Regions from separate parts of the Isoptericola sp. NPDC056573 genome, predicted to be linked through region 1. Evidence: riboswitches for the same ligand, from Rfam matches in the RefSeq annotation. Region 1 holds a riboswitch; each other region holds the start of a gene.
The links. A riboswitch is a leader RNA that binds a small molecule or an ion and turns the genes downstream of it on or off. The one in region 1 is predicted to bind S-adenosylmethionine.
Positions count from the first base shown of each region.

Region 2: it holds a riboswitch for S-adenosylmethionine, as region 1 does, so the genes downstream of both, ACFQ8E_RS12105 (methylenetetrahydrofolate reductase) here and ACFQ8E_RS13985 (ABC transporter substrate-binding protein) in region 1, are expected to answer to the same signal.
Region 3: it holds a riboswitch for S-adenosylmethionine, as region 1 does, so the genes downstream of both, ACFQ8E_RS19230 (aminotransferase class V-fold PLP-dependent enzyme) here and ACFQ8E_RS13985 (ABC transporter substrate-binding protein) in region 1, are expected to answer to the same signal.

Region 1 covers NZ_JBHTUY010000007.1:144,046-148,837, forward strand. The annotation lists gene ACFQ8E_RS13975 (GntR family transcriptional regulator) at 1-447, opposite strand, end outside; gene ACFQ8E_RS13980 (carotenoid oxygenase family protein) at 498-1,766, opposite strand; SAM riboswitch class IV at 1,948-2,061, shown strand; gene ACFQ8E_RS13985 (ABC transporter substrate-binding protein) at 2,134-3,771, shown strand; gene ACFQ8E_RS13990 (ABC transporter permease) at 3,776-4,756, shown strand; gene ACFQ8E_RS13995 (ABC transporter permease) at 4,753-4,792, shown strand, end outside.
Region 2 covers NZ_JBHTUY010000006.1:30,030-34,821, forward strand. The annotation lists gene metE (5-methyltetrahydropteroyltriglutamate--homocysteine S-methyltransferase) at 1-579, opposite strand, end outside; gene ACFQ8E_RS12105 (methylenetetrahydrofolate reductase) at 605-1,651, opposite strand; SAM riboswitch class I at 1,657-1,763, opposite strand; gene ACFQ8E_RS12110 (NADP-dependent oxidoreductase) at 1,857-2,765, opposite strand; gene ACFQ8E_RS12115 (YbdD/YjiX family protein) at 2,806-3,054, opposite strand; gene ACFQ8E_RS12120 (carbon starvation CstA family protein) at 3,038-4,792, opposite strand, start outside.
Region 3 covers NZ_JBHTUY010000013.1:68,954-73,745, reverse strand. The annotation lists gene ACFQ8E_RS19240 (protein kinase) at 1-761, opposite strand, end outside; gene ACFQ8E_RS19235 (RNA polymerase sigma factor) at 761-1,441, opposite strand; SAM riboswitch class IV at 1,528-1,644, shown strand; gene ACFQ8E_RS19230 (aminotransferase class V-fold PLP-dependent enzyme) at 1,679-3,121, shown strand; gene ACFQ8E_RS19225 (CsbD family protein) at 3,195-3,368, opposite strand; gene ACFQ8E_RS19220 (NAD(P)-dependent oxidoreductase) at 3,479-4,375, opposite strand; gene ACFQ8E_RS19215 (MerR family transcriptional regulator) at 4,425-4,792, shown strand, end outside.

The sequences.
Region 1 (4,792 bases):
GCCGGGCGGCGGTTCCGGGTAGACGATCTCGGCGAACGCCGCGTCCGCGACGAGCTGGGTGAGCTCCGTCGTGCCGTCGAGGTGACGGCGCAGGGTCATCGTCGCGACGCCGAGCTCGGCCGCGACCGCCCGCAGGGACAGGCCGGGCACGCCGCTCGTGTCGGCGACGCTCATCGCCGCGCGGACGACCTGGTCCCGCTCGAGCCCTCCGGTCGCGCGCGACGGAAGCCTGCGAGAGGCGACCACCGCGCCGACCCGGGGCACCGTCTCGATCGCGCCCGACTGCCGGAGCGTGGCCAGGGCCTTGGTGGCGGTCGCCATCGCGACGCCCCACTCGTGCACGATCGCCCGGGTCGTGGGCACGCGATCACCGGGCTGGAGGTCGCCGTCGGCGATGCGCCGCTCGAGGTCGGCGACGATCACGAGGTACCGCGGCGTGTCGGTCACGGCGTCATGCTGCCACGGCGTCGACGGCACCGAGACTCGTCGGTCGGGAGTCATCGGTCCGGGAGCCAGCTGCCGTGCAGACCGAGGGGCACCCGGGCCGGCAGGTGGACGCGGGCGACGGGCGCGCCGGTGAAGTCCTGGGCGGCGAGGATCACCAGGTCGCTGGCGTTCCGCGAGGGGCTGTGGACGTAGGTGAGCAGGTATCCGTGGTCCTCGACGGCACCGTCGGCCCCGGCCGCGGCGAACACGGCCTCGCCGACTGCCTCGTCCCGCCCGAAGCGGTGCACCTCGGACGTGCCGTGCGCGAGGTCGTGCTTGACGAGGGCGTTGGTGAAGGAGTCGTCGCCCGGCGCTCCCTCGGGCTCGAACGGCACCCCGTAGAGGGCGGTCGCCGCCGAGTAGCCGAAGCGGTAGGGGCGGGTCAGGCGCGACTCGTTCACCCGCGGGAAGTCCTGCGGCCGGTCGTCCACCCGCTGCTGGTGGATCGTGCCCGGCCCGATCGTCCAGCGGTCCAGCATCGGGCGGATCGCGCCGGGCGCGGCGGGGTCGAACGGTCCGTCGGCCGTGATGACGTCGACCACCACCGAGTCGCCGTCGTCGTAGGCGTTCAGCGTGTGGCTGACGTGGACGGGGTCGACGTCGAACCAGCGCACCTCGCCTCCCGCCCGGGGCATGACGCCCACCCGGGTCGGGTGGTCCGGCAGCCAGCGGCACTCGAGGCCGTCGAAGCCGAGCGGCGTGTCCCAGAGCACGACGTGGCTCTCGGTGAGCGCGAAGTCGTGCATGAACGGCGTGCGGGTCATCGGGATCGAGGTGGTGCCGGTGACCGTCCCGCCGGCGTCGGTCACGATGTGCTGCACGACGTCGCGGCCCGGCATGTACGACAGCGAGTGCAGCTCCCCGGTGCGCGGGTCGTGCTTGGAGTGCGCCCCTGCCATGAACCCCTCGGGGGTGGCGCCGAGGTCGCACGACCCCAGCGTGTTCAGCTCCTCGTCCAGCTCCGCGGGCGGGAGGCCGCCTTCCGCCAGGGCGAACGTGCGCTGCGCGTGCTCGATCACGTGGACCATGGGCGCGAAGCCCGACGTCCGGACGAAGCGGTTGCGGTACCACTCGGCCCGGCCGTCGCGCAGCCGCACCCCGTGCACCATGCCCTGGCCCATGCCCCAGATGTGTACGCCGGGATCCTCCACGCCCAGGGCGTTGGGCCCGTTGCGCAGGTAGCGGCCGTTCAGCTCGGCCGGGATCCGCCCGGTGACGGGCAGGCCGTAGGCGGTGATCTCTTCGGTGACGGGCTCGAACGGCCCTTCCAGGTAGCGCATGGGTTCACCGTAGGAACGCACGCCCCCTGACCTGGACAGACGCGGGACGCTCGGCGGCTGTGCACTAGTGCAGCGGGCGCGTGCACGGCGGGACGCCCGGCCCGAGGGGGAGGCATCCGAGATATGAGACGACCACGGCATTCCTTGACTCGCGGGCCCCGGGCCGCTTCCCTGCCGCCCAGGTGACGAGCGCCAGCACCCAGGCCCGGCTCGCTGGCCAGCAACCCTTCGACGTGACGGGGTGCTCCGGGAACGACCTGACCCTGCCGCGCCCGCGGCGGGGTAAGCACGGCTCCGGTCGTCCACCGGGTCCCGGCAGCGCGCCGGGGCCGGGACGACCCGCCACGACCACGAGGAACGCCACGCGATGACCACCACCCCTCGCACCCACCGCCGCCGGACCCTCGGGCTGGCCGCGGCCGCCTCGGCCGCCGGCCTCCTGCTGGGCGCCTGCTCGAGCGGCGCCGACGCGACCGGTACCGGCGCGTCGGCCGACGCCGAGCCCGTCGCCGGCGGCGACCTGACGTTCGCCATCACGGTGGACTCGCACTGCATCGACCCGCAGCAGGTCGGCAACAACGACGCGATCGCGGCCGCCCGGCAGACCGTCGCCTCCCTGACCGCCCAGGACCCGGAGTCGGGCGAGATCCTGCCCTGGCTCGCCGAGAGCTGGGAGGTGAACGACGACGCCTCCAGCTACACGTTCCACCTGCGCGACGACGCCACCTTCGCCGACGGCACCCCGATCGACGCCGAGGCCGTCAAGACCAACTTCGACGCTATCGTCGACCTCGGCGCCGTGGCGTCGCTCGGGTCGCAGTACCTGGTCGGCTACGCGGGCACCACCGTGGTGGACGAGCACACCGTGACCGTCGACTTCGACGAGCCCAGCGCGCAGTTCCTCCAGGCCACGTCGACGTTCTCCCTCGGCCTGCTGTCGCCCGGCTCGGCGAAGCTCTCGGCCGAGGACCGGTGCGCCGGCAAGTACGTGGGCTCCGGGCCGTTCGCCGTGCAGACCTACGCCCAGGACCAGGAGATCGTCCTGGAGAAGGTCAAGGACTACGCCTGGGGCTCGGAGGCGAACGCGCACACCGGCGAGGCCTACCTCGACACCGTGACCTTCAAGGTCATCCCCGAGGCCGGCGTGCGCACCGGCTCCCTGCAGTCCGGCCAGATCGACGCCACCGCCGCGCTGAACGCCGTCGACCTGCCGCAGTTCGACGGCAACGGGTTCTGGCTGCAGTACCGCGCCAACCCGGGCGTCGTGTTCAACCTCTTCCCGAACGAGTCCAGCCCGCTGGCCGCCGACGAGGCCGTGCGCACCGCGCTCGTCAAGGGGATCGACCGCCAGCAGATCGTCGACACGGTGCTGACGCCGCAGGACCAGCCGGCCACGGGCGTGCTCTCCCACTCGACGCCGCTGTTCGAGGGCGCCGACGACCTGCTCGCCTACGACCCCGAGGGCGCGAAGAAGATCCTCGACGACGCCGGCTGGGTCGAGGGCGCCGACGGCATCCGGGAGAAGGACGGGCAGACGCTCACCACGACCGTGACGTTCTGGCAGGTGCCCGAGCCGCTCGAGCTCGTGCAGCAGCAGCTGCGCCAGATCGGCGTCGACCTGCAGCTCAAGCACGTGACCGTCGCCGAGAAGGAGGCGGCGAACGAGGCCGGCGACTTCGACTTCGACTACTACAACCTCACCCGGTCCGACGCCGACGTGCTGCGCACGATCTTCTCGGCGAACGCGCGCAACATCAACCAGCGCGACGCGGAGGAGGTCGACCAGCTCCTGGACGACTCCGCCGCGGCCACCGACCCCGAGGAGCGGAAGAAGCTCGTGGCCGAGGCGTCCAGGCTCCTCATCGAGCGCGGGCACGCCATCCCCGTCTACGAGCTGTCCACCACGATCGCCGCGAGCGACCGCGTCCAGGGCCTGACGTTCGAGGCGTCCTCGCGCCTGGACTTCTACGACGCCTGGGTCACCGACGGCGCGGGTGAGGAGTGACCGGATGACCCGCTACGTGCTGCGGCGCGCCGGGCAGGGGGTGTTCGTCCTCTGGGCGGCCTTCACCGTCGCGTTCTTCGTCCTCTACCTGCTGCCCAGCGACCCGGCCGCCCTGGTCGCGTCCGGTGGCGGCGAGGTGAACCAGGTCGACCCGGCCCAGCTGGCCGCGCTGCGGGCCGAGTACGGGCTCGACCGCCCGGTCCTCGTGCAGTACGGCGCCGCCCTGCTCGCCGCGCTGACCGGCGACTTCGGCACCTCCTACGTGAGCGGCGCACCCGCGACCACGCTCGTCGCGCAGGCCCTGCCCGAGACGCTCAAGCTCACCGGCACGGCGCTGGTGGTCGCCGTCGTCGGGGGCACCGCGGTCGCCGTGGCCAGCGTCTTCCCGCGGGCCCGGTTCCTGCGCCAGGCGCTGTCCGCGCTGCCGCCGCTCGGGGTCGCGCTGCCCACGTTCTTCGTGGGCCTGGTGCTGCTGCAGTGGTTCTCGTTCCGGGTGCCGGTGTTCCCGGCGATCGGCAACGACGGCGCGATCAGCCTCGTGCTGCCCACGATCACGCTCGCCGTCCCGGCCGGGGCCCAGCTCGCCCAGATCCTGTCCCGCTCCCTGCGGGGCACGCTCGGCGAGCCCTACGTCGAGACGGCGTGGGCCAAGGGCGCGAGCCGCACCCGGGTGCACCTCGCGCACGCCCTGCGCAACGCCGCCATCCCGGCGTTCACCGTGCTCGGCGTCATGGTGGGCGGCCTGCTCGGGGGCGCCGTGGTCACCGAGACGGTGTTCTCCCGCGTCGGGCTCGGCCGGCTCACCGTGCAGTCGGTCAACCAGCAGGACGTGCCCGTGGTCCTGGCGATCGTCGTGCTGTCGGCGCTCGTCTTCGTCGTCGTCACCCTCGTGGTCGACCTCGTCTACCCCCTGCTCGACCCCAGGATCCAGGTGCGGGCCCCGCGCCGGGCCCGCACGAGGCGACCCACGGCGGTGACCGCATGACGCTCCAGACCCTCTCCCGGCCCGCGGCCCGGGCCG
Region 2 (4,792 bases), on a different contig from region 1:
CCCGTCGCCCGCCTCGTCGGCCGCCTTGGACAGGGCGAGGAACGTCACCGGGCCCACGAGCACGGGGCGCGTGGTGACGCCGGCCTCCTTGGCCTCGGCGTACTCGCGCACGATGCGGTGGTCGGCGAACGAGACCGGCGTCGTCTCGCTGATCTCGGGGACCAGGTAGTGGTAGTTGGTGTCGAACCACTTGGTCATCTCGAGCGGGGCGTCCTCGCCGCGGCCGCGGGCCACGGTGAAGTAGCCGTCGAGCTCGAGCGAGCCGTCCTCGTCGTCGAGCAGGTCGCGGAACCGCTCGGGGACGGCGCCGAGCAGCGCGACGACGTCGAGCACCTGGTCGAAGTAGGAGAACGACCCCGGCACGGAGCCGTCGTCGGGGTTCAGCCCGAGCTCGACGAGGCGGCGGGCGGTCTCGCGGCGCAGCGCGCCGGCCGTGACCTCCAGGTCGACGGCGTCGGTGCGCCCGGCCCAGAACGACTCGACGGCCTTCTTGAGCTCGCGGCGACGCCCGATGCGGGGGTAGCCGAGGATCGTGCCGCCGGGAAATGCCGCGGCGGGGGTGGTGCTGGTGGTGGACATGAGCACTCCAGAGTTCGGGCTCCGCTCAGACGGCGGGAGCCTGGGTCGGGATGCTCGGTACCCACGGCCTTCTGGCCAGGTCCGCGCCGTCCGACGTGACGTCGGCCGGCGCCGGTCCGCCGAGGTGGACACCCTCGAGCAGGTCCAGAGCGGGACGGTACTTGTTGAACGTGTACACGTGGATGCCGGGGGCGCCCGCGTCGAGCACGCGCTGGGCGAGCTCGACGGCGCGCGCGGTCCCGTAGGCGTGCTGCGCCTCCGGGTCCCCCGCGGCGTCGAGCGCGTCCAGCAGGTGCCGGGGCGCGCGGACGCCGGTGAGCTCCTCGACGCGACGGAGCCGGCGCGGCTCGGTCGTGGGCAGCTGCCCCGCGAGGATCGGGATCGTCACCCCGGCCGCGCGGGCCTCGGCGACGAAGTCGGTGTAGGAGTCGGCCTCGTAGAACAGCTGCGTGATGGCGAAGCTCGCCCCCGCGTCCTGCTTCTCCTTGAGGCGCCGGACCTCCTGGGCCCGGGTGGTGCCGGCCTGCACGTTGCCGTCGACGAACGTCGCGACGGCGATCGTCATCGGGCGGGCGGCGCCGCGCAGGGCGGCCCCGGGGTCGGTCGCGCAGCGCCGCGCCTCGACCTCGCGCAGCAGGTGCACGAGCTCGATCGAGGACGCGACGCCGTCGGCGGGCGGCTCCCAGTCCGGCTGGTCCTTCGGCGGGTCGCCGCGCAGGGCGAGGAACGCGCGGGTGCCGGCGTCGAGGAAGTCGTCGATGACGGCGGACACGTCCTCGCGGTGCGCGCCCACGCAGGTCAGGTGCGCCACCGGCAGGACGGGCGTGCCCTCGAGCAGGGTCGCGACGACCTGGCGGGCGGTCGCCCGGTCACCGCCGCCCGCGCCGTACGTCACGGACATGAAGTCCGGTCGTGCGGCGACGAGCCGGCGCGCCGTCTCCCAGAACTTGGGCGCGGCGTCCGGCCGGCGCGGCGGCATGAGCTCGAACGAGACCGTCGGGCGTGCCGGCAGCGCCGGGTGAACTGCCGGCTGAGCTGCCGTGGTGGGCGAAAAGGATGCCTCTGCGACCATGCGTCACTCCATCGATCCTGGCGTGAGCACCTTCGTCCTCGGGAGGCTTCCGTCGGAGAACGGGTTGCTGCGGCGTCGTCGAGCCAGGACTCTCGGCCGCTCTGGATGGCTTGTCACGCGATCGTACGCAGCATCCGCGATACGGGCGAGGATGAGACCGCCTGCTGAGACGATCGCGGATGCCGGGCGACCGGGAACGCCCTGCTCAGGGCACCAGGGGCACCAGCACGACCTTGCCGCCGGCTTGGCCGCTCTCGACCAGGGCGTGCGCACGGGGCGCGTCGGCCAGCGGGAGCACCGCGCCGACGGTGGTCACGAGGTCGCCGCGGGCGAGGGCGTCGACGGCCTCGGCGAGCTCGCCGGCGTCGCGCTCGGACCGCCAGCTGGCCTCGACGCCGAGGTCTGCCGCGGCGTCGTCGGCGATGGTGACGATGCGCTCGGTGCCGCCGCGCAGGGTGATCGAGTCGGGCAGCACGCCCGCGCCGGTGGTGTCGAGGACGGCGTCCACGCCGTCGGGGGCGAGGGCGCGGACCCGCTCCACGAGCCCTGCGCCGTAGGTGGTGGGTGTCGCGCCGAGGGCGGCGACGCGCTCCTGGTTCCGCGGCGACGCCGTACCGATCACGCGGGCGCCGCGGCGCACGGCGAGCTGGACGGCCAGCTCGCCCACCGACCCCGAGGCGCCGTGCACGAGCAGCGTCTCGCCGGGCCGGACGTCGAGGAGGCGCAGCACGCGGGTCGCGGTCTCGGCGGCGACGGGGAGCGTGACGGCGTCGGTCGCGGCGAGCCCGGCGGGCACGCGGGCGAAGACCGACGTCCGGGCGAGCTCGGCGTACCCGCCGCCGACGGCGAAGCCCACGACGCGGTCGCCGGGCGCGACGCCGGCCACGCCGTCCCCGACCTGGTCGACGACCCCCGCCACCTCCAGGCCCGGCACGACGGGCGACGTCGGCGGCGGGCCGCCGGTCGTGCCGGCGCGGGACTTCACGTCCCAGCCGTTGACGGCCGCGGCCTCGACGCGCACGCGCACCTGGCCGGGCCCGGCCTGAGGGTCGGGGGCGTCGGCGAGATGCAGCACCTCGGGGCCGCCGTGGGACTCGAACACGATCGCGCGCACGCGCCCATCCTGACCCGGCCGGCACCGTCGCGCGCGCCGCTCAGCAGCAGCGCGAGCCGGGGTTGCGGTCCTGCTCCGCGTAGTGCTCCCGCCAGAACTCGCGCTCGCCCATCGGCGCGCGGCCGGGGTGGGCCGACCGCTCGTGCGCGACGTACGTCGCGTAGGCGTCGTCGCCCATCACCTGGCGCACGTACCAGCGGAGGCTCGCCCACCCCGCCGACGTCGCCCGGGCCAGCGCCCGGGCGACGTCGTGCACCCTGCCGGTGCGGGGCTCAGTGGTGCCCGGCACCGCTGGACTCCCGCAGGCCGGCGTCGGCCCACTCCTTCTCGATCCGCTTCTCGGTCGACGAGGCGAACAGGCCGGCCGGGGCGAACCGGCGCGACGCGACGGGCGCGTCCTCGTGGTTCTCGCCGCCGCCGGTGCGGAACGCCTTGATCGTCACGACCAGCGACGCGAGGATCACGACGATCGACAGCACCACGAACACGATCGACAGGGTGCCCTGCACGAAGGTGTTGCGGACCACGGCCTCCATGGCCGCGACGTCGGGCGCGGTGCCGAACGACGTCTCGCCGGCGGCGAGCGCGTCCTTGAACGCCCGGTGCTGCGCCCAGTACCCCACCGCGGGCACGTCCGAGAAGATCTTCTCGAACGACGCCCAGATGGTGATCAGCGCGGTGAAGGCCAGCGGCAGGGCCACGATCCACAGCCACCGCCAGTACGCGCGGCCCCGCTTCGCGACGATGGCGAGCACGACGGCGAGCGCGATCGCGGCCAGCAGCTGGTTCGCGATGCCGAACAGCGGGAAGAACGTGTTGATGCCGCCGAGGGGGTCGGTGACGCCCAGATACAGGATCGTGCCCCAGCCCGCGACCATGATCGCGGTGCAGACCCACACCCCGGGTCGCCAGCTCATGTCCTTGAACCGCGGTGCCACGTTGCCGATGGTGTCCTGCAGCATGAAGCGGGCCACGCGGGTACCGGCGTCGACCGCGGTGAGGATGAACAGCGCCTCGAACATGATCGCGAAGTGGTACCAGAAGCCCATCATCGCGGTGCCGCCCACCAGCTGGTGCATGATGTGCGCCAGCCCGAGCGCGAGCGTCGGGGCGCCGCCGGTGCGGGACACGATCGACGGCTCGCCCACCTGGGTCGCCAGGGTGCTGAGCATGTCGGGCGTGAGGTTGACGCCGGCGAGGCCGAGCGAGTTCACGAACGCGACCGCGCCCTCGATGGTGCCGCCGGTGGCGGCCGCCGAGGAGTTCATCGCGAAGTACACGCCGCGGTCGATCGAGATCGCGGCGACCAGCGCCATGATCGCGACGAACGACTCCATGAGCATGCCGCCGTAGCCGATGAAGCGCGTCTGGCGCTCCTTCTCCACGAGCTTCGGCGTCGTGCCCGACGAGATGAGCGCGTGGAACCCGGACAGGGCGCCGCACGCGATCGTCACGAAGAGGAACGGCCAGAGGTTGCCGGACACCACCGGGCCGGTCTCGCCGCTCGCGAACTCGCTGATCGCGGGCACGTTGATCTCGGGCCGCACGATGACGACGGCGCCGGCGAGCACCACGATGACGCCCACCTTCATGAAGGTGGACAGGTAGTCGCGCGGGGCGAGCAGCAGCCACACGGGCAGGACGGCGGCCACGAAGCCGTAGACGATGACGCCGACGGCGATGGTGGTGCGGTCGAGGTGGAAGAACTCGGCGCCCCACGCGGTGTCGGCCACCATGCCGCCGCCGACGATCGCGGCGAGCAGCAGGACGAAGCCGATGAGGGAGACCTCGGTGATCTTGCCCGGGCGCAGGTACCGCAGGTAGACGCCCATGAAGAGGGCGATCGGGATCGTCATGGAGACGCTGAACACGCCCCACGGGCTCTCGCCGAGGGCGTTGACGACCACGAGGGCGAGGATCGCCACGATGATGATCATGATCAGCAGGGACGCGACGATCGCGGCCACGCCGCCGATGCGGCCCAGCTCCTCGCGCGCCATCTGGCCGATGGTGCGGCCGCCGCGGCG
Region 3 (4,792 bases), on a different contig from region 1:
GCGTCGGGGTGCCGCCGGGCGGGGGCGTCGGCGAGGCTGCGGCGCAGCGCGGCGTCGAGGGAGCGCGGGAGGTCGGCGCCGTCGACGAGCCAGGACAGCAGCGCGGACATCGCCCACAGGTCGGCGCGGGTGTCGACCGTGCCGGGGCCGTCCTGCTCCGGCGGCCGGAACCCCTCGGTGCCGCCCGCGACGGTCAGCCCGGAGCTGCGGGCCAGGTCCTTGCTCATGCCGAGGTCGGCCAGGACGAGGCGCTCGTCCGGCCGGACGACGGCGGCGGGAACGCCCTCGACCGCGCCCTCCGGGCCGGTGCGCAGCAGCACGTTGCCGGGGCTGAGGTCCCGGTGCACGAGGCGCGCGGCGTGCACGGCCTCGACCGCGGCGGCGAGCCCCCGGGCGACGGCGAGCACGTCGGCGGGCGTCGCCGTCCACCCGTCGGCCCGCAGGGCCGCGACGCGGGCCGCAAGGGTGCCGCGGTCGGCGAGCTCGAGGACGAGGTAGGGCTGCTGGCGGTCGCTCTCGCCGATGTCGTGCACGGCGACGACGTGCGGGCTCGCCACCCGCCGCAGCGCCCGGCCCTCCGCGATGAACCGCTCGCGGACCTCCGGGTTGAGGCTGTGGTTCTCGGCCAGCACCTTCACCACGACGACGTCGTCCAGGCGCTCGTCCACGGCGCGGTGCACGGTGGCGAACGACCCGACGCCGATCACGTCGCCCACCCGGTACCGCCCGAGCAACGGCTCGGGCGCGGCCGGCGCGGCCATCAGGACAGGCTCCCGAGGGCCGCGGCCACGAGCGCGCGGCCGCGCGAGACCTGTGACTTCACGGTGCCGACGCTGCGACCCAGACGGTCGGCCACCTCCGCGTAGGGCAGGCCCTCGATGTCGCGCAGCGTCACGGGCTCGCGGTAGAGCTCGGGCAGGGCGGCGAGCGCGTCACGCACGGTGGCGCGCGTGGCGATGAGGGAGCTCATCCGTTCCGACGGCCCGACGTCGTCGTCGGGCAGGGGAGCGGTGGCGCGCTGCCGACGCAGGTGGTCGACCACCCGGTGGCGCACGATCCCGTGCACCCACGTGGTGACCCGCGACCCGCCCGCGAACGACCGGACCGACGTCGCCACGGAGACCAGCACGTCCTGGGAGACGTCGTCCACGGCGGCCTCGTCGAGCAGGGCGCCGCGCACGAAGCGCCGGACGACGCCGGACGCGTCCAGCAGCTCCACCAGCAGCTCGGTCGCGGGCGCGGAGCCCGCGGCGGCCCGCCCGCCGACGAGGTCGAGGACGTCGGCGGCGTCGTCCCCGGTCGCCGCGCGGGCGGCGAGCCCTGCGGCGTGGAGGTCGCCGCCGGCGAGGGCGCGGGCGACCAGCTCGGCCGGGGTTCCGACGGGGCTTCCGACGGGGCCTCCCGGAGGCGCGCCGGAGGCCGGAACGGTGCGATCGGGCATGCATCCAGCGTCTCACGCGACCGCATCGTGAGAAGGGGGCGGGCTCCGCTTGACCGTGTGGTGCTGCGCACGCACGATGGGCGGCAGGTCAAGAGCGCCAGCGCGAAGCCCCGGCTCGCTGGCCGGCAACCCTCCTCTCGCGGCGGGGTGCCCCGGGTGACGACCTGGCCCTGCGCCGTCCGGCGCGCGGGCAAGCGCGGGGAGCCACCTCCCCGGCACGACCGAGGAGGACCACGCATGACCACGCTCACCCCCGCGCCTGCGGTGCCCGCCGTGCGCGTCGGCGCCGTGCAGGACGTCGCACCCGTGCTGCCCGTCGTCGGCGGCGACACGCTCGTGCCGCTCGTCGACGGCCGTCAGCTGCCGTACGCCAACCTCGACGTCGCGGCGTCGGCGCCCGCCCTGCAGGCCGTGGCCGACCGGGTCGCGCGCGTGCTGCCGCTGTACGCCAGCGTCCATCGCGGCGCCGGCTACCTGTCGCAGGTCTCGACGGCCCTGTACGAGACGGCCCGCCGCACGATCGGCGCGTTCGTCGGAGCCCGCGAGGACGACCTCACGATCGTCACCCGCAACACGACGGACTCGCTCAACCTGCTCGCGGGCTGCGTGCCCGCCGACCCGGCCACCGGCGAGCCCGGCCGCGTCCTCGTGCTCGACATCGAGCACCACGCCAACCTGCTGCCCTGGCAGCGCGTCACCGACGCGACCGTCGTCGCGGGCGGCCCGTCCGTGGCCGCCACCCTCGCGGAGATCGAGGAAGAGCTGGGGTCGGCCGCTGCCGCGGGCCGCCCCTACGCCCTCCTGGCGCTCACCGGCGCGTCCAACGTGACCGGCGAGGCGCTGCCCGTGGCCGACGTCGTCGCTGCCGCGCACGGCGCCGGCGCGCGCGTCGTGCTCGACGGCGCCCAGCTGGTGCCGCACCGCCGCTTCTCGCTCGCGGAGACGGGCGTCGACTACGTCGCGTTCTCGGGCCACAAGACGTACGCGCCGTTCGGGGCCGGTGCCCTGGTCGGCCGGCGCGACTGGCTCGACGCCGGCACCCCGTACCTGGCCGGCGGCGGCGCCGTGCGCCGGGTGCGCACCACCACGACCGACTGGCACGAGGGCCCCGCCCGGCACGAGGCCGGCTCGCCCAACGTCGTGGGCGCGGTGGCGCTCGCGGCCGCGTGCGACGAGCTCGCCGCCCTCGACCCGTGGGTCGCGGCCGGGCACGAGGACGCCCTGCGACGCCGGCTCGTGGACGGGCTCGGCGAGATCGAGCGCGTCGAGGTCGTCCACGTCTGGGACGACGCCGTCGACCCGGTGGGCGTCGTGACGTTCACGGTCACCGGGTACGACCCCGGCCTCGTCGCCGCGTACCTGTCCGCCGAGCACGGCATCGGCGTGCGCGACGGCCGGTTCTGCGCCCACCCGCTGCTCGGCCGCCTCGGCTTCGACGCCGGCGCCGTCCGCGCGTCGGTGGGCCTCGGCACCGCGGGCGAGGAGGTCGAGCGGCTCGTCGCCGCCGTCCGCTCGCTCGTGACCGAGGGGCCGCAGGCGCAGTACGACGTCGTGGACGGGCTGTGGGTCGTCGTCGACGACCCGCGCCCCGTGCCCGAGGGCTCCGGCCTCGAGGGGCTGCTCGCCACCGCCGCGCTGGGCGCCGACGAGGCGTTCGGCTGCCTGCCCGACGACCTCTGAGCCGTCGGCCCCGCCCCGGGCGGACATGACGACGGGGCGCCACCGTGCGGTGGCGCCCCGTCGTGTCAGCGGGTCAGCCCTTGAACGCGTCCTTGACGTCGTCGCCCGCCTGCTTGAGGTTCGCGCTGGCCTGCTGGGCCTTGCCCTCGGCCTCTTTGCTCTCGTCGTCGGTGAGCTTGCCCGTGGCTTCCTTGGCCTTGCCTTCGGCCTCTTCCGCCAGGTGCTTGGCCTTGTCTCCCAGTCCCATCGGGGCTCCTTCCGTCGGACGAACGACCTCGAGGACCGACCGTAGGCGCGTGCTCGCCGGCTCGCACGCCGACGTCTCAGGTCGTGGTCCTCCGGGTGGCGACCGGCAGGTCAGGGCGTCGGGCGGCCGAACTCCTCGATCAGCACCGGGTACTGCTCGTGACCGTGGCCCGCGGCGACGCCACGGTCGGCCACGGCCTTGAGCAGTCTCGGCAGCTCGGTGCTCACGCCCAGCGCCGCGCTCTCCTCGACGAGGTGCGCCATCGCGCGCGCGTCCGTCTCGAGGGCCGAGGCCTCCGCCGGGAACCTGCCGCTGTCGACCTGCTCCGCGTAGCCGGGCAGCCAGGCGGCCACGCCCTCCGCGATCTGCCGGGCGAACGGGGCGAAGGCGGCGGCGTCCACCCCGGCCGTGCGGAGCATGGCGGTGCCGTGCAGCCACGCGTCGAGGACGCTCCACATCATCGTGAGGCCGGCCGCGTCGTAGAGGGACGCCAGCCCGGGGTCCTCGCCGAGGTGGGTGACGGTGCCGAGCGCGGCGAGGGTGGCGGCGTGCGCGTCGAAGTCCGTCCGGGGCCCGCTGTGCAGGACGACCGCGTCCGCCGTCCCGATCGCGGGCGGCACGGCCATGATCGCGCCGTCGAGGTATCGCGCGCCGCGGCGGGCGGCCCACCGGGCGGTCTCCCTGGCCTGCGAGGAGCTGCTGGACGTGAGGTTGACCAGCGTGGCGCCGGCGAGGTCGACGTCGTCGTGGCCGAGCAGCTCGCGCACGGCGGCGTCGTCGGTGAGGCAGACGATCGTCAGGCCGCCGGGACGGACCGCCGCGGCCGCCGTGGGCGCCAGGTGCGCGCCGTCCGCCACCAACGCGTCGGCCCTGGCGGGGGTGCGGTTCCACACGGTGGTGGGGTGCCCGGCCCGCAGGAACGCGCCGGCGAGCGCGCGACCCATGAGGCCGAGTCCGACGACGGAGACGGGGGCGGGGGACGACGGCTTGTGGGTTCTGGTGACCATGGCAGCATCGTCGACGTTCATACCGGTGTGAAGGTCAAGGGGGAGCGGGATGCGGATCGGTGAGCTGAGCCGCCGCACGGGCGTGCGGACGCACCAGCTGCGCTACTACGAGGCCCAGGGCCTGCTGGACGTCGCCCGACGCTCGAACGGCTACCGCGAGTTCGACGAGGGGGCCGTGCTGCGGGTGCGCCAGATCCGGCACCTGCTCGACGCGGGCCTGTCGTCCGAGGACATCGCCTACGTCCTGCCGTGCGCGGTCGGCGAGGAGCCGCAGCTGCCCGGTTGTGTCGAGCTCCTGACCGCGATGCGCTCCCGCCTGCGGCGTCTGGAGGACCAGATGGCGAGGCTCGCCCGCTCGCGCTCGGCCCTGGCCGGGTACATCGCGGCGGCGGAGCGGGTGGGTGGCGAGACCTACCC